One region of the Colwellia sp. MB02u-9 genome, then DNA from elsewhere that is predicted to be linked to it. Evidence: riboswitches for the same ligand, from Rfam matches in the RefSeq annotation. Region 1 holds a riboswitch; each other region holds the start of a gene.
What was found. Region 1 has a riboswitch for cyclic di-GMP ahead of H4J65_RS01240 (hypothetical protein). Riboswitches for the same ligand answer to the same signal wherever they lie in the genome.

Region 1 (5,876 bases):
GCTTACCGTCCATATTTTTATCATGAATGACAACCAACGCATACCTTCCCGGCGGGATATCTAAAAAGTTGCAACGCGCCTGCGTATCTCGAATTTTCATCATCATTATATTGGTTGCGGAGTGCAAAAATTCAGTTGGGAAACCTGCTGAAGATTCGAAAAGCGCACAAGCTACAACCCCAGTGCTGTTTTTAATATTCGGAATTTTCACTTGAATTCCAGAGCACGTTGATTGGGCAAAGACCATAGCGGGAAGATGTGCAAACACCAGCACGGCCCAGCATACTAAACACCGAATCCCTTTAGAGAAGCGCCTCACCGGACGCCTGACAGTGGAGGCAAACGCAGACTTCCGATTAATTAATTCACTCATTAGTTCCCTCATAGCTTTTATTCCCCTAACCTGATTGGATCCGCCAATAGACGCCTAACGTCTTGATAACCCGCGACGGGTAGCCAGCAATGAAGCTGATCACTGACGGAACCTTGGCAAAACCAATGAACTTCGATTTGCCTCAGTGGCCATGGTCAGCTTTTATTAAATTGCTCAGCGATTTTTGCCGTTTGAGTCCAATATTGTCCATTTGGCCTCAAAACCAACAATGCAGCCTAGGAACATCAAGTACTACATGATACGTCAACCAGCATTGCATTGAAATATTAGTTACCCAGCGTGGCCATAGCCCAGACTTGATAACGTTTCCCCTGGATTAATTTTTTAGGTTGATAAAAAATATTGATGCCGATAACTAGGTCTTTTCTTGTATCATTGTACTATTTTTATATCATTTGTTTTCACACAAGTATTGTTGAAGTCGTCAAACTTATCGCATCTGGTTCGCACAAACGACTTCTGCCCTGAGTCGAAAGAACACTTAGTCTGATAATGACAGCTGCTGTTGAACTTTTCCCAGTACTGACATTCTTCAACGCATTGGAGATTTTTGTATGTATAAGTCTTTTTTTCAAACAGGCACTTTTTATTAAAATCGTCCCAGTACTGACAGTCTTTGAGCGCCTGCGGTACATCCTCAGTTAAGGTTAGGCCGCAGGTGACGGTGAGGTTTCCCTGTCGAAATGTTTCTCCCGTTTCAAGACTTACCTCTTTTGCGCAGACACTACCGGCTAAAAACGTCACCGCTCCAATGAAAGCCATTAAAAAAATTTTATTCATGATCTGATTCCTTATTAACTTAATTTTCTATAATCTAACAACACAACTGCAAAGACTGTAAGGTTTTGTTTCATATATCAAGGTTTCAAGTCGTTTTTATTTTTTAGCACTAACTGTGTAAAACTAACATCCCACTTAAAAAATTCAAATTGAATCATTTAGGATTTCCTTACTACTGAACTGAGTTGTCACAAATAAGAGGATCCTTCAATGACAGCTGTAGCGGCGAAGCAGACTATTTATTATGATGGCTTTGTACCTAAATTAGGTCAATTTTGTGGCGTAAGTACCGTTAAAGCAAATCTTCCAAGTAATTGCCATTTGGCCTTAAGAATTATTTATTGCTAACGACTTTTCAGTTCGCATTGAAAACATTAGAATAGTTAGTCTTAATGGAAACTATTCTCAACGAAAAGTGAAAATAATTAAAAAAATAGTCTTGTAGGAGAGGCAATAAATGAAGTCGTGGTTAAAACAAATCTCTTTTATTGTCATCGTTTTTCTCATCACGAGTTTTGCTGTAGATACGTGGCGAACTTGGGGGATTGATCGACAATCACTGCCCGATCTACAAGGAAAGACAATCTATAATAAAACCATTAATTTAAAGGAGCTAAGTTTTGAACAACCCATCTTGGTGTACTTTTGGGGGACTTGGTGTCCAGTTTGTTCCTTTGTTAGCCCTTCTATAGATACTATTTCACAGCATTACCCTGTTTACAGTATTGCCATGCAATCTGGTAATAATGAGACACTACAAAAATATATGGAAATAGAAAGTTATCAATTTAATGTCATTAACGACGATAATAATCGCATAGCTAACTCGTTAGGTGTGCAAGTTACGCCATTAGTAATGGTGATTGACCAAGGTGAACTCGTTCACTTCACAACAGGTTATGTGAGTTTATTTGGTTTATGGTGGCGCATTGCTTTTTAAAGATCTCAGGGCGTTAAGCGGAAGGTAGCAGCTATAATGTAGGGATAACGTAGCGATAAATTTTCTAATGCTTTGTTTTTTATGCGAGATTAGGATATATACTTTTATCCTAATCTGATAATTTGTCAGTCATAAACGTTAAACGCTAAGGGAAATATCGATGGTCATACATCAAAGACCTGATCCCGCAGGCTTATTGGCGATGGCAGACAATCCCTGAAATTTCGGGACTGTCGCAAAAACAACATACTGAATAGGACCTCTTTAGTCGCGCTGACAAAATAAAGGTAGATTATCTCGTTACTGCTTTGCTTATTAGCGCTGTAAACAGTGATAGTCGAATCCTTTAAATCACGTCTATTAATTGTCCTATGTTGGCCAAACAAAGGGGGCGGGCTTGGTGGAAGTCGTTTCTGATACGGCTGTTTTCTGAGAGAGTATCCCCCTGATTACTTTCCCCGTTGCTTTATGCTTACTACAAAATGTTTTTAGGTATAAAATTTCAACTCTACTGCGCGCCCAAGGGGTTGTACGAAGAAATTTTAAACTTGATTTAAGACGTGGTTTATTAGTGAAACAACGAATATTAAGTAACTCACCCATCTTATCCCAACCAACTTCCTTCTCCAACTCGGTTAGAATCTGTTCAAGTTTAACGCCGTGTAGAGGCTCATTACTGTTATTCATAGACCACCTAAAATCAAAAATAGCATTGTAACAAGTTTCCTAAATATTGACAGACTTATACGTTTAACTCAGGTAAAGCTATACGGAATGCCTATCTATGGTTTATTTTGACGGCATTTATTGCTTCGTTGTCATTTTAACGACTACTAACATATCAACATCATCGATCATCCGCTCAACCTCTCCTGTGAAATTGAACCCTTGATAACAATCTATTCCATAATTTTTATTTCTATAATCGCTAGAGCTACTACTTTTAATGACGAGTATAAATCACCTTGATTTTATCTTACCTTACAGTAGACTCGTGAAATAACTGGCAACTATTAATGAAAATTAATAGACGCAAAGCTACCAGCCTAAGTGCATTGCATAGGGTCGTGGGGTTGCAATTTATATGGATATTTTTACAACCTTTACTGTGATTTATTAATTACATCATTTATTAGAGGTTGTGGATGTTTTTCTCAAACAAGTATTTTATTCAATTCGTTGTTATTTTTCTCCTAAGTGCCTGTGGCGGAGGTGATAGTAGCGATACCGTCTCAAATCCACCACCAGTAACAACGCCTCCTGTAGCCACGTCACCTGTAACGGCTTCATGCGTCAATCCTCATTCTGCTGACTACCCTGAATTATATAAGGGTAAATTTGAAACCCCCTCCCCCAGAGGTAAACTTTCTAGCCATATAGTCAGAGGTATTAGTTTTAAAGACTACTCCCCTAGTTGGATTTATGATGGCCTATCCCAGTCTCAACGCGATAATTGTTCCAGAGATGAATATGTAAAATTAATGTATCTTGAAGCATTACAAGCAATGAATGCTTCTGGTGCACAAAGGGTTTGGGTTTACAATTATGGTCAGTGGAACGATAGCCAAGAACCATGGATAGTCGCCGAAGCTAATTATCATACGCCTAAAAAATATGTAGAATATATTGTTGAGCAAGCGCGTTTGCTCGACATTGATATTTATTTTTCTTGGCAGTTTACTCAAAACAATGTCGATGGCGATATTATTGTTGAGCAAGGTGAGAAACTCACGTTGGACAAGCTTAAAATCATATTAGATGCCCATCAAAACAATATGATTATTCAGGCAAAACATGCCCAAAAAATAGCTATAAAAGGTATTTCTGCTGACTGGAACGCGATGTGGGTCACCTTGCATACCGACGAATTAAAAGAATATTATATTGAGCGGTTTGCCGAAATTATCGATGATATCAGAGCCAATTTTGACGGTGAGATTACTTGGGGGCAAATAGGGACTGTAATTAATGATCAACGAATATTTTCCAGAGTAGATAGTATTTTAATCAATGCGTTACAGTGCTGCGGAAATCAATTTAACGCCGAAGAAGATGCTAAGCTAACAACGGAACTGATCAAGCAGAAAACCTTTGAGTCACTGACCAATCAGCATATGCAAATATATTGTGGTGATATTAACCAACCATGCTGGCACGGTACGTCAAATATAGAATTACCGATAACACTTATTATTCAAGTGCAAAGTCGTGAAGACTTTTTTCTCAATGGCTGGAAAGAAGATGGTTTCTGCACCCCAGGAAGTTTAGAAGACGGGACTGAAGTCAGTTGTATTCAAGAAAGTTTTGTCACTGACTTTTCTGTGCAATCAGTCGGCATAGAAGGCATTATGCAAGCAATCGAAGAGCAAGATACCTTTATGATTAACAGCGTCGACATTCACACCGGTTATTGGCTTTCACCCACGTTAACTCCCAATTTTGAAGGTTTCCCTAACACCTCTCAATCTATCCGCGGTAAACCGGCAGAGGATATTGTTAAGTATTGGTATACCGGACAAGAATAATTCACCTTATGTTAAAGTAATGGTCGGTAAATTTACCGCTCATTACTTTTAAATCCACCATGTGCTAAAAGTAGATAAAAATCGACTGTTGATTATTCTTAGTTATTTTATCAGCGTAAATAAAACGAATTATCCATCATGCGCTTAACCTCACCTTTAACACTTAGCCATTAATAGTGGTTGAATTGCCATTTTTATAAATATTATTTAAGCAGCGACTAAAAAACAAACGGAGAAACATACTCATCGTAAATATAAACTGCAATTTCTAGTCCGGCAAATACGATAGCGATATCACGTACCAAAACGAGTGTTTTATTTTCTTTTTTTGCATTAATCTCTTCGTCCAATGGCATTGGGAATAGTTCGTCAAGATGGTCAAAATCCACATATTTACCTTCCGCATTAATAGCCAGTAGCGCTTCTTGTTTTTTTAAGGTCAGGTCATTGTTTGCGTCTTTAATCCAGCTGTTAATGATATTTGAAGGCATAGTCATTGCGAAATAAGTAATGATGAAGAAAAATATCTTTTGAATTGCTCGCCATGCTTCAGGCCACCAGCCCTGTGAAACGTCATATGATAAGGTGGATACCACCCCTGCTAACGCCATGAAGTAAATGGCGGTCCAAGGCACGTAAATGACATATTTTAATCGAGTAAAATACTTTATAGCATCTTCATGAACCCAATATTGCTCACGTATTTTTTCAGCCGTCTTAGCTAAAAGAGCCTCTTTTTGATGCTGCTCAGCAAGTGCATGGCATTTTTCTGCATTTAATTTGATATAGTCCGCGCATCCTCTGCCATATGCTGCTTTCATATCTGCATCTTGAAATGGCGGATAAATCATAGAAATAACGTCTCCAGCATCGTTAAAGACGAAGTGTACTTTTGGGTAGGCGGTAAAGAAGAAAACAAATTCTTTGGTTTCATGTCGAATACTGAAACTATCATGACAGTTCCCATCCGCACCGGCATTATAGGCCATATCAAGCATATATTGGCTTGTTGCGCCGATAATCCCTACGTCTTTCAACCTAGCTAAAAAGCCTTGAATGATAAGGTCCCGTATTCGAGAATCATAGCCATAATCTGGCTTGCAGCTATATGTCAGGCTACCATCTTCATTCAGGACATAGCGGTATGTAGCGACCTCAAAATCTATATTGTAGCCCCAGCCATATGCGTACCTGAATTGCGCATTCAACCTAGATTGATTTTGTCGGTCTTCCTGAT
Region 2 (5,876 bases), on a different contig from region 1:
TTATTCAATTTAGTTGCTCAAGTTAGAACTGATGAATTATTCGTTTTAACCACATTACTGGTGACCTTAGTCGCATCAGCATTAACGCAGTGGTTCGGCCTTTCGATGGCGTTAGGAGCCTTTTTAGCGGGTATGATGTTAGGAGAGAGCCAATATAAACATCAGCTTGAAGCTGACATTAGACCCTATCGTGATATTTTACTGGGTTTGTTTTTTGTCACGGTTGGCATGAAGCTAAATATCAATGTTGTTTTTTCCTCTCCTTTGATCATTATTTCGCTGTTAGTCTGCTTTATGGCGATTAAAGTGTTGGTGATTGTTTTACTAGCAAAACGGGCTGGAGAGTCTTCTAAAGATGCTTGGGCTGCCGGTATTATGTTGGCGCAAATGGGTGAGTTTGGTTTTGTTTTAATTGCTTTAGCTAGCCAAGTTGAAGTGTTACCTGAAACCACAGCATCTATCTTACTGGGTACGGGTGTGCTAAGTATGGCAATAACGCCTTATATGATCAGTCATGCGCGCGGCTGGGCACTTTGGTTGAGCCGTGAAAAGCCACTGGACAGCCAAGTGTTAGAAGAATTACCTCAAAGTACCACACTCAGTGATCATGTTATTATTTGCGGCTTTGGCCGTATTGGACAAACCGTTAGCCGCTTCTTAAAACAAGAGTCGATCGACTTTGTCGCTATTGATATTGACCCCTTACGGACAAGCAAAGCAAGAGAGGCGGGCGAAAACGTGCTTTTTGGCTCTTCTAGGCAGGCTGAATTGTTGCATGCTGCACAGTTATCAAAAGCTAAGCTGGTTGTTATCGCTTTTGGTGAAGATAAACAATCACTTGATGTTATTCAAAAAGTACGTTCTTTATCCCCTAACGTGCCTATTTTAGTGCGTACCCGCAACGACGATCAGTTAGACGAATTACATGCGGCGGGTGCAAATGAAGTGGTTCCAGAGAGCCTAGAAGGCAGTTTAATGCTAGTGTCTCAAGTTTTGTCATTATCAGGCGTGCCTTTTTCTCGCATTGTTCGCCGTGTGCAAAAAGAGCGTAAGAACCACTACAATCATTTACATGGCTTCTTTCAAGGCGAACATACTGATATGAGCCCTGATAGTATTGACCGTATTGAATTTGCGCATGCGATTATATTAGCCGATGATTCTTTTGCTAATGGCCGTTCAATTGCTTCATTAAAACTAGGTGATCGCCGTGTTATTGTGGTCGCATTACGTCGCAATAACATTGAAAGCGAAGAGCCTGACGTTGACACGATATTACAATCACAAGATACCTTAATTGTGCGTGGCAAACCCAGACGGGTAGAGCGAGCTGAACGTTTTGTCCAAGAAGGGCATTAGCTTATTTGACGGTAGTATCAGTTGTTAAAGCAAAAAGCTTGTTTAAGGCTTTTTAATTAACATGGCTTAGATATCAAGAAATTGGCGAATTTTAGTTTCTTGCTCAAGTGCGTCATTAAAGCCGAGGTTTATTAACTCCTTACAATAGTTTTTTTCAAACAATAAGTAGCTGACTAAGCTAGATTCCGCGTCATTGCTAACCCCCATGCTGCGTAATAATAGTCGAATCGACAAAGGCAGTTTATCGTAATATTTCACCGCAATATTGTTAAAGTTATGACTAGGGTTAAGCAGATAGGATTCAATGTTTTTTAAACCGGAAATGTTTTTTTTCTTTGCATCTGGAATTAGCGATAAGGTGTTGTTAACCCTCTCCATGCGTTCAATATCACTTTGCAGGGTATCTGAAAAAACAGAATCAAGTAAGTGACTTGCGATTGCCGCTGTTGTTGGTGGATGTGGGTTATTTTCAACCGCATGAAGCGGCTCTTTTGGTTGCTCGACACCAACAATAAATATTTTTTCTGCTCCTAAGTGGATGGCAGGACTTAACGGAGACAACTGGTGAACTGAACCATCGCCTAAATGATGGCGTTGTATTCTTTCTGACGGAAAAACTAACGGAATGGCCGCTGATGCCATTAAATGTTGGCTGTTTAATTGCGTAGGCTCGCCCCGTCGCTTTGCTCTAAACCAAGGCGAAATAGACGCTTCTGATTGAAAAAAACTAATCGAGTCACCGCTGGAATAACTTGATGCTGTCACCGATACTGCGGAGAGATAACCGCGTCTAATATTGGTATCTATTCGGCTAAAATCTACTACGGTTTCAAGCAGTTGTCTAAGCGGCGCGTTGTTTAATAAGCTTCGGGCACTTTTATTGGCATAATCTGCCTGAAAGTTACCTAAAACCCCACCGATTAAGTGACTAAACACACGTAGGGGATCGGTATGATAAATTCTTTCAGGATCGAGATTTTTCCAGACCCACTCCAACTTCTTGACCGCCAATTGAAAACAGGAGGCATAACAAGCTAATGCGGTTGAGTTGATAGCACCTGCTGACGTACCACAAATAATTGGAAAAGGCACACCATGATTGCGTGGCATAAATTTAGCTATCGCAGACAAAACACCGACCTGATAGGCGGCACGTGCGCCTCCACCGGTTAATACTAAAGCGTTATTACTGTTGATGTAGCTACGTTTATTCGTCATTAATTAAACCGATGTTATTAAAGTCGAGCGTGATTTTAATCAGTTTTCTATAGGGTGGCTAGTTGAAATGAATAATATTTGTTTGCCAGTGCAGGTTAATAGAAAAAAGGCCAGCAAATGCTAGCCTTTTAATGACACAAGAATTATTGACTAGTAAAACATTTAACTGATAGCCATTGAACTTGTAGTCATTGAAATAAAAAATTTCTCATGTACTTAATTCAATGGTTATCAGTTTGAGTTAAACGTCTACAGGAAAATAAACCACTAACCACCAACACGTTCGTTTGCAGCGTCGATTAATGGTTGCGACCCATGTTGAATAAGGGGTAGATTTTCAGAAACAACGTCTCTTGGTAATTTTCCAATCATCAAAGAGCCTATCTCAACTGAACCCCTGGTAGCAGCAAATTCTAACAAGTTTTGACCATTACACTTAATATCTGAAAAAATATCACGAATTCTTAATCTATTCGCCTTTAAGAATGAACGCATACGTCTTTTGTCGTCTGCAGCAACATACTCACATATACTTAGTGCAATGTCAGCAGCTTGCGCTTTTGGCGGTGATACAATAGACGTCATTGTTAAAGCAGTAATGGTAGTAACTAGTAATAATTTTTTCACTTTAATAACCTTTTATAATACAAATAGAGTTAATAAAAGAAAAAACCACAGGATGTACCTAATAACACGGTGACTCCGCTGTCATAGATAAAGATAGTACTATCCTTAGACCGGTGGTTTTGCGTAACACGTTTTCGCGTGTTTTGCCTTTTCTTTGTTAGTGTAATTATCACTAAAGTCGTAGTTAATTGCAACCCAAGGGTTACAACTTATTGGTATTTAACACCTAGTTGACTTAATTATTTTACAAATGGCGATTTTATAAGCTTTACCTATAACGTTATTGATTTTGAAGATGTTTTTATAGAAATGTAGAGCGTTAATTCAAAGGTTCTAGACGTTATCCACAGTAGCTATTTTGTGCAACTAATACCTTGCTTGACGGTTGATATTTAGGGGCGGTTTGGCAGTATGAAGTTGTGTTACTAAACCTGGTGAATTTTGTGGAGAGGGGAGCAAGTTAGAAGCATGGCGGTAATAGCAATCTCACTAATTTTCTGATTATTTACCAAGTTAAAACACCCCTCTACTGCGTTACTTACTTAATAATTAGAGCGACTAGTTATCAAACAAATGTCTTGTATTTCGCTTTTTGATCTTCGTATAGAGAAGACCAGTTAATTAATGCAACAGGTGAAATGCATTTTTAGCTTAAATCGTAATAACTAATTAAATATTAATATTTTTCATAGATCAATATAAGCGATGACTATGATGGGACTTCGGCGAATTATAACGCCAAACTGAATACAAAAAGGGACCGCAGCCCCTTATTTTATATGTTTTTATTAATTATCAACTGCAGGTTATCACTTTATAATTGCATCTCAGGCACGTCGCCTTCAACAACAAGTTCACCTTCAGTTAATGATATTATTTCTGCGACTGACACGCCAGGTGCACGCTCTAATAAGTAAAACTTACCATTTTTTATTTCAATAAAAGCTAAATCAGTTAATACCCTTTTAATACAGCCTTTACCGGTTAACGGCAGCGTACAATTACTTAACAACTTAGACACACCATGCTTAGAGGCATGGGTCATGGTCACAATAATATTGTCTGCACCGGCGACTAAATCCATCGCACCGCCCATACCTTTAATTAACTTACCAGGGATCATGTAAGAGGCAATATTACCATTTACATCAACCTCAAAGGCGCCTAAAACGGTTAAATCAACGTGACCGCCTCTGATCATGGCAAATGATTCTGCTGAATCAAAAATTGATGCGCCTTTTGCCATTGTCACTGTTTGTTTACCCGCATTGATCAGATCGGCGTCAATTTCTGCTTCGGTGGGAAATTGTCCCATGCCTAGTAAGCCGTTTTCAGACTGCAGCATGACTTCGATCCCTTCGGGAATATAGTTTGCCACTAAGGTTGGAATACCTATACCTAAGTTAACGTAGTAACCGTCTTGTAATTCTTGTGCTACCCGCTGTGCTAGTTGTTCTCTTGTTAAAGCCATAAATTACTCCTTACTAACACTGATTATTCTGAGTCGCTACGAACAGTGCGCTGTTCAATGCGTTTTTCGAATGTACCTAAGATTAAGCGATTAACATAAATGCCCGGCGTATGAATGTGATCAGGGTCTAGTTCGCCTGGCTCCACAATCTCTTCTACTTCTACTACGGTTATTTTGCCTGCGGTTGCTGCCATAGGATTGAAGTTACGCGCGGTTTTTCTAAACACTAAGTTGCCATAACGATCGGCTTTCCACGCTTTTACAATAGCGAAATCGCCTTTAATTGCCGGTTCTAAAATGTAATGCCGCCCGTCAAATTCACGTTCCTCTTTGCCTTCGGCTACTGGTGTGCCATAGCCTGTCGCCGTAAAGAAAGCCGGAATACCAGCACCGCCAGCACGCATTTTTTCTGCTAAGGTGCCTTGTGGTGTTAATTCAACTTCGAGTTCACCGTTCATCATCTGACGTTCGAACTCAGCATTTTCACCTACGTAAGAGGCGATAATTTTTTTTATTTGACGGTCAGGCAGTAAAATGCCGAGACCAAAATCGTCTACACCGCAGTTATTTGAAACCAGGGTTAAGCCTTTAGTGCCTTTACGCTGAATTTCGCGTATTAAATTTTCAGGAATACCACATAAACCAAAACCACCAGCAATTACGGTCATATTGTCTTCAAGACCGGCCATTGCTTCTTCATAGCTTGACACTACTTTGTCAAATCCTGCCATTATTTACTCCTCAATATTAATGTTTAATTTATATTTTATTCGCTGATGTAGGTAATGCTCACTATCAACGCCAGGTAACTTTTTAGTTAACTTTTTAGTCTATATTTTAGATTATTTTGCACGATAGGCTATCGAGACTTTTGATAACGGCGCCTTGCCTAATTTGTCGCTAATAAACCATCCTGCAGCCAGTAATTTGTCAAAATCAATATTAGTTTTTATACCTAAGCCATTGAGCATATATAACACGTCTTCAGTGGCGACATTGCCTGATGCACCCTTAGCATATGGGCAACCACCAAGACCTGCAATAGCACTATCGACTACCTTTACGCCCATAGCAAGCGCTGCGTAAATGTTGGTCAAAGCCTGTCCATAGGTATCATGAAAGTGCACAGCCAACTTATCAATGGGGACTTTAGCACTAACAGCCTGTAACATTTTTTGGACACTGGCTGGCGTACCAACAC
Region 3 (5,876 bases), on a different contig from region 1:
CGACTGACGGTGTTCATAGTGCGGTAATAACCTTATCACCGACTACCGCTGATACCGCGTTATTAGGCCGCATTAACGTCACCTTCAATAAAGGCGTCAATGATGCCAATGACCTTGATATCAGTAATATTAGCTTCAATACCTCAGGCCTGGTGCTAGATCCGATGCGACCTTACGTTTATATTGCTCAAGGCAATAAAATTAATACTTATCATGTTATTTCTGGCGCGTTAATTAACACCACAAGGTCACCATTAGTCGATGTCGATTTAACCAACTTAGTGATCCACCCTGACGGTTCAATGCTGTTAGCATCGAATAGCGAAACTTATTTAGATGAAGACGGGCTTGAAAAAACACGGATTAATCATTATCAATTTGACTTAAACAGTCATCAGTTTAATCAAATAAATAGTGACAAGATCACCATAGAATACCGCCCTCTGATGATAAAAATAATTGCTGGAATACCCCTTGTTATCACACAAACGTTGGAGTACGCCGACCTAAATTTAACGCGCCAATATTGGCTTCAAAACAATGCCTATTTCGTTTCAACCATTGCCCACGCCAATAGTGCAGATATATTTATGGTCTACAAGCAAGCAAGCACCTCACTTGAACGCTTTGCACTAAGTTATAACGCTTATGCCAGTGAAACGATATCAGTGATAAATGAGCCAGCCTATATCAATGCAGCCTTTACTAACTTATCGAGCTTTGCCATGAGTGATAACGGTGAGACGATTTATAGCGCTAATAGCACCAGCGAATGGGCAAGTTTTGACGGCACTATCTACACTGACAACGGCCGACTTCAAGGCAATGCTAATGTGCAAACCTTTAACAGCACCACAGATAGCGGTAACAACAGTTATTTCTATCGTTTTGATCCAACCTTAGGTATTACTTATAGTAAATATAACGCGGCTCAAGTAGAGCTTTGGTCAGAGGTTATAGCGGATGGCAGCGCTGAAAGTTACTTATTGCCAGCTTACCAACGCGTGCTGATTTATGATGCAGAGACATCAACCTTAAAGTTACGCTCTCACCCTTAGTTATAAGCTAAAAGATAGTGGTTGCTTTTACTGACCACATAAGTTGATAGGCAATGAACAAATAAAAAAACCGCATTTATGCGGTTTTTTTTGTGGTTTAAAAAATTGAGCTTAAAAAACTGAGCTTAAAAAATCTTTTTCTTCGTTTGTTAATTCCGTAAAAACATTAATATCGCTATCACTTTTGTCTTTTAAATTAATTTCATCCACCAGTATTTTTATTATGGTAATGCAAGCTTCTAAGGTCATTAAATGATTGCTATTATCTCTTCTGATAAAATCACCATCCCTAAGTAACCCTTTAATTAGTAATGCGTTTATTTCAAGGCTGCTATTTTTTTTCTGTGGTGTTATTAATACCAACTCATTCATAACCCTTTCTATTTTTGCATTATACATAGGAAAAATATTTAATAGATGAGAACAAATAGCCTTGCATTTTTACCTGGCTAAATTGGCAGAGAAAACCTGCTTGTTCTACAGACTCCACCACCCTCTCATTAAAAATTAGGATAAAAAATAATTATAAATTTTATAATTATTTTTTATCCTAATTTTCCCATGAATTAAGTAACAGATATTTTTACAAAAAATCAGCTTAATTACCCCGCCACTAGTCTATTTCTCCAACATTAACTTCGCCAGCCTGACATTTTTTATTGTTTAAAATGCGTTCAAAATGAGCGCTTATTTTTCTGATGTGACACTTTTGTGTTAATCCTTTCTCTTGCCTACTTTATGAGTTTACAAGCACTAGCGGTTCGATAACGACACTATAAACTGAGCTTGTACAATACAAGTTTTAAACTGTCTGAATATTCATCATAAGTAGCTAGTTTTAACATACACCATATTTGTGATACGGTAAGCCTAATAAATAATATAGCAAAGCTTAATTATCGATCAGTACAGAGATGTAACATAAGTCATTATCAGATAAACGCTTTTTATGGCGGTTATCTAATCTCGTTGTACTGTTTAGAAAGTAAATAAATTGCAAACCTATAAATAAATCGCAAACCTAGGGAAATCTAGGGACGCAAAGCTAAAGGGCCTGTAAAATGGTAGCCAGTTGCCGAGAGTGGATAAACACTTTTGTTTCCTGAGCTATTTTTTTATCTATGGTCTTCTTTATGAGGGCCATTTTTTTTGCCTGAATTTTGTAAAATTCGTTAAAGATAAAAATGTAGCAGGAATTATTTGATTCATATGAAAAATTACTTACAAGGTGTTATTGCACTATTACTTTGCACTTATTCCATTAGCAGCTTTAGTGCCTTTACGGTCACCCAAACAAGTTTTGGGGTAGATCTGGACCAACCGGTCACGCAAGACACTACCCTGGTCAATCAGAGCAACAAGCCTGTTCGAGTTAGGGTCGACTTTGAAAAACCGCCATGGGCTAAAGCCAAGTATTACTTGGGCGATCAATTGGTCGCTTATCCAAAAATAGTATTGATACCACCTAAAGGTCAGATCCAAGTAAGGATAGCGCCCAGAATAAAAAAAGACTTAGCTGATGGAGAATATGTTGCGCTACTGGTATTTAAAGAGCTGCCACCAAGAAAAAATTCTGGTCAAGTTACCATGTTGATGAACATAGGGATCCCCTACTATGCCAGAAAAGGTGAACTTAAAAGTGCTATGGATTTTGAAAATTTACGGATGGTAAAAGCCGATGAAGGTTATCAATTACAAGGTGAGCTTAAAAATGAGGGGAATTATTCTTATCCTCTTAATATTGCTGTTAAGTTTTACCAAAATAACGCATTGATTAAAGAAGAAAACTTTAAAAAAGGTTTCTATCGCGAGCAGCTGGTTAAGCTCAATCAATCGATAGCGATGAATACAGATACTGATTATGTAGAAATTGTTTTTGCCAATGACAAAATTGATTTTTCTAAAGCATTTAGCTTTGTTCTTTAACTGCGCTAAAAGTGCGTAAATTCGCTGTAATATTATTACTTTTTTCAAGCTGCTTGGCCGCTGAAGAAGGGTCTTTTTATATCAATGGTGAGGCGGTTAAAGAAATATCGCTCTGGCTTGCTGTTACAAGTATTGATTTTGGCGATGTGTACCGTGATAGCGAGGTAGACAGTGTAGTGGTTGATTTTACGGTGAATGCCGAGAGTGGCTATGACTATACCGTCGAAATAAGTAATGACGACAACAGTAATGTTTTACAAGTGTCGCGCACGGCCAACACAGGCTATACAACAAATACCATGACTTATGTAGCAACAGCAAACGGGGCTGACCAAGCCCATGAATTTTATGTAGACCTTAGTACCCGTGATATGAGCAGCGATTTGTCTGCGACAATTACGGTACTGGTGGCCTACAACGACATCCCCGAATAGGCTTTCTTTGATAAAAAGGCAGTTTATTCATCATCAAAGCAATACAAGTGAGATAAAAATGAAAAAATTATTATTAGCAACATCAATACTAGCCATCTCTTCAACAGCAATGGCTGCGAATGATTCTGCGACCTTAGATGGGCAAGTAAGCGATACCTTAAATGTTGTTGCTCATTATGTAACACCCATTTCTGTCACGGTAGATACAGCAACAATCGACTTTGGCGATGTTTACACTGACTCAGTTATTTCAACTGAAGCGGTTATTGCTACCGTCGTGGGTGAAGCGCTAGAAACATTTAGTTATACAGTTACAACTGATGGTGCATTGGCTCTTTTAACTGGTGATACGACCGGTTCAGCAATAGGTTTTGTGGATACAACTACATCGCAAGCTCTTACTTTTAATGTTGGCCTAGATACCGCTAATGTGACAGAGGCTGATGTTAGTGAAATTATTACCATTTCAGTGAATTATGATGCTATCGCTGATACAACGGTGACTAAAGTTACAAGTTAAGCATAAACTTAATCATTATTCAGGCAACTTGATAGTTGCCTTTTTTAACCTGGTTACCAAGCAATGAACAAATTTTTATTTTTATTAGTGTTTATTTTTGCACCTTCGGTTTTTTCACTAGAGATTGTCGGCGTAAAAAATGCCCAATTACAAGACCTCTATCTTTATAACGGCAGCAGGCTGAAGGTTTATCCTGAAGAGGGTGTGCTTATCACCGTTGAAGGCAAAGCCAATAAACAGGTGAAATTGCAGATCAAAACCAATGGGGTCGTGTACCTTACTCCTGGTGTCAGGATTGAAAACCTGCAGCCTAAACAAAAAATCATTACTTTAAATAAATATGGCGAAGGCGAATTTACAATTGGTTTTTCACTGCTGGGAGAAAAAAATATCAGCGGTAAACATAGCAAAAGAATTAAATACCAAGTTGACTATCTTGATGGTGATTAAGTCTTTTAAATTCACTAAAAGCACTGAATATATTGGGCTACCCACACTCCAAGTAACCGTTGTTTAAATCAAAGCACTTTTTTTTAATAACCTATAAGCGACCTTCCTTGCAAAAGTCACTCTACGACGCTAGCGCTTTTAATCTCTTTTTTTTATACCTTTTAGCGCCTGCGCTTTTGCAGTTTACATACGTTTTAGCGGCCTAAAAATGTTGCTTAAATTTCCTGATAGCCTAGTAATGTTTTTTTCGGCCATTCAAAAAGTGCCCACAGGCTTAATCAGTCCAGTTTTCCTCATGCTATACAGCTTGCTTTTTATTCATCCCACTTTCGCCAATACACAGGATGAGTATTTTGACGATATGATCACCCTCAAAGTTGGTCGCTACCTAAAGCAAGAGTTCTACGAGGTCAAAAGTGATTATGATGGCGGCATTTATATTGCAATCAAGGATTTTATAGCCTTTAGTGAATTGCGCGAATATAGCAAATTGTCCATTGAAGGTGAAAACATAAAACTCTTTATGGCAGCTAGTCTCTTTCCAGATAGCAAAGCAAGGTATATAACAAAAAAGCTTACTAATCTAAACACCATCATCATAGATGGCCAGATCTATTTGGACCCTCAGGGGATCAGTGAGCTGCTGCCTATTAAGGCGGTTCAGTGGCGGGCAGAAAGTTACACTTTAGTAATATCACCCGATTTTAGCCTACCCCTAGACTACCGGATTGCGGCACAAAGAAGAAAGCGAGGTATCGAAGAAGAGAAAAACAGTCAGTCTGCCACACCAGAAAAAGACTTCTTTATGCAAGAGGACAGAAAGCTCATCGATTTTGGTATGCTTAAGCTACGCTATGACATTAATGATATAAGTAGCTACTTTAAAAATGGGGCAGAGCAAAACAAGGGAAATGTTGACATTGAGTATAGTGCGCAGCTACTTTATGGTGATTTTAATATCAGGCATAGCCTTTATCCCAATAAAAACCTCGCTAATATTAGCCTAAAATATCCTTATATTTTACAGGATAAAACGCTCATTATTGGAGACAATTATATCCGTGGCAATAACCTGCTAGGCTACAACAGCAACATTCGTGGCTTATCCATTAGTGACAACGATTATACCGTGACGCGTTCCGGACAAAACGTCACTATTAGAGGGAGAGCAGCCGCCAACGCTATGGTTGAAATTTATCAAAATGGTAAGGTCGCTGACTATCAGCGTATCGAGGGAGTCGAGTATGAGTTTACCCTAGAAATGAGAAGTCAAAACGATGCCTTTACAATAAAGATATTCGACCGAAATGGTGTCTTACTAACAGAAGAAATTGTCAATGTAATGCAGGGTAATGACTTTTTAAGCGCGGGAGAGTGGGACTACAACTTTTTCTATGGGCAAAATCCACAAGCAGAAAATAAGGCTTGGGATGATCGAACCTATGGGATTGCCTACGGTGTAAGCAATAATCTCAGTTATTACTTTGA

Region 2: another riboswitch for cyclic di-GMP. It lies ahead of H4J65_RS02420 (DUF3718 domain-containing protein); the one in region 1 lies ahead of H4J65_RS01240 (hypothetical protein).
Region 3: another riboswitch for cyclic di-GMP. It lies ahead of H4J65_RS03420 (molecular chaperone); the one in region 1 lies ahead of H4J65_RS01240 (hypothetical protein).

The regions. Positions count from the first base shown of each region.
Region 1 is NZ_JACGVF010000063.1:53,200-59,075, forward strand. Features, by position in the region: gene H4J65_RS01220 (DUF2141 domain-containing protein) at 1-373, opposite strand, end outside; gene H4J65_RS01225 (hypothetical protein) at 767-1,174, opposite strand; gene H4J65_RS01230 (protein disulfide oxidoreductase) at 1,632-2,114, shown strand; gene H4J65_RS01235 (VF530 family DNA-binding protein) at 2,484-2,801, opposite strand; cyclic di-GMP riboswitch class I at 3,110-3,195, shown strand; gene H4J65_RS01240 (hypothetical protein) at 3,260-4,639, shown strand; gene H4J65_RS01245 (hypothetical protein) at 4,858-5,876, opposite strand, start outside.
Region 2 is NZ_JACGVF010000068.1:32,532-38,407, reverse strand. Features, by position in the region: gene H4J65_RS02430 (cation:proton antiporter) at 1-1,359, shown strand, start outside; gene H4J65_RS02425 (patatin-like phospholipase family protein) at 1,426-2,577, opposite strand; gene H4J65_RS02420 (DUF3718 domain-containing protein) at 2,845-3,162, opposite strand; cyclic di-GMP riboswitch class I at 3,270-3,362, opposite strand; gene H4J65_RS02415 (3-oxoacid CoA-transferase subunit B) at 4,019-4,675, opposite strand; gene H4J65_RS02410 (CoA transferase subunit A) at 4,699-5,406, opposite strand; gene H4J65_RS02405 (hydroxymethylglutaryl-CoA lyase) at 5,518-5,876, opposite strand, start outside.
Region 3 is NZ_JACGVF010000069.1:183,494-189,369, reverse strand. Features, by position in the region: gene H4J65_RS03430 (hypothetical protein) at 1-1,058, shown strand, start outside; gene H4J65_RS03425 (hypothetical protein) at 1,170-1,430, opposite strand; cyclic di-GMP riboswitch class I at 2,063-2,138, shown strand; gene H4J65_RS03420 (molecular chaperone) at 2,268-2,984, shown strand; gene H4J65_RS03415 (hypothetical protein) at 2,996-3,418, shown strand; gene H4J65_RS03410 (hypothetical protein) at 3,477-3,938, shown strand; gene H4J65_RS03405 (hypothetical protein) at 4,002-4,388, shown strand; gene H4J65_RS03400 (hypothetical protein) at 4,597-5,876, shown strand, end outside.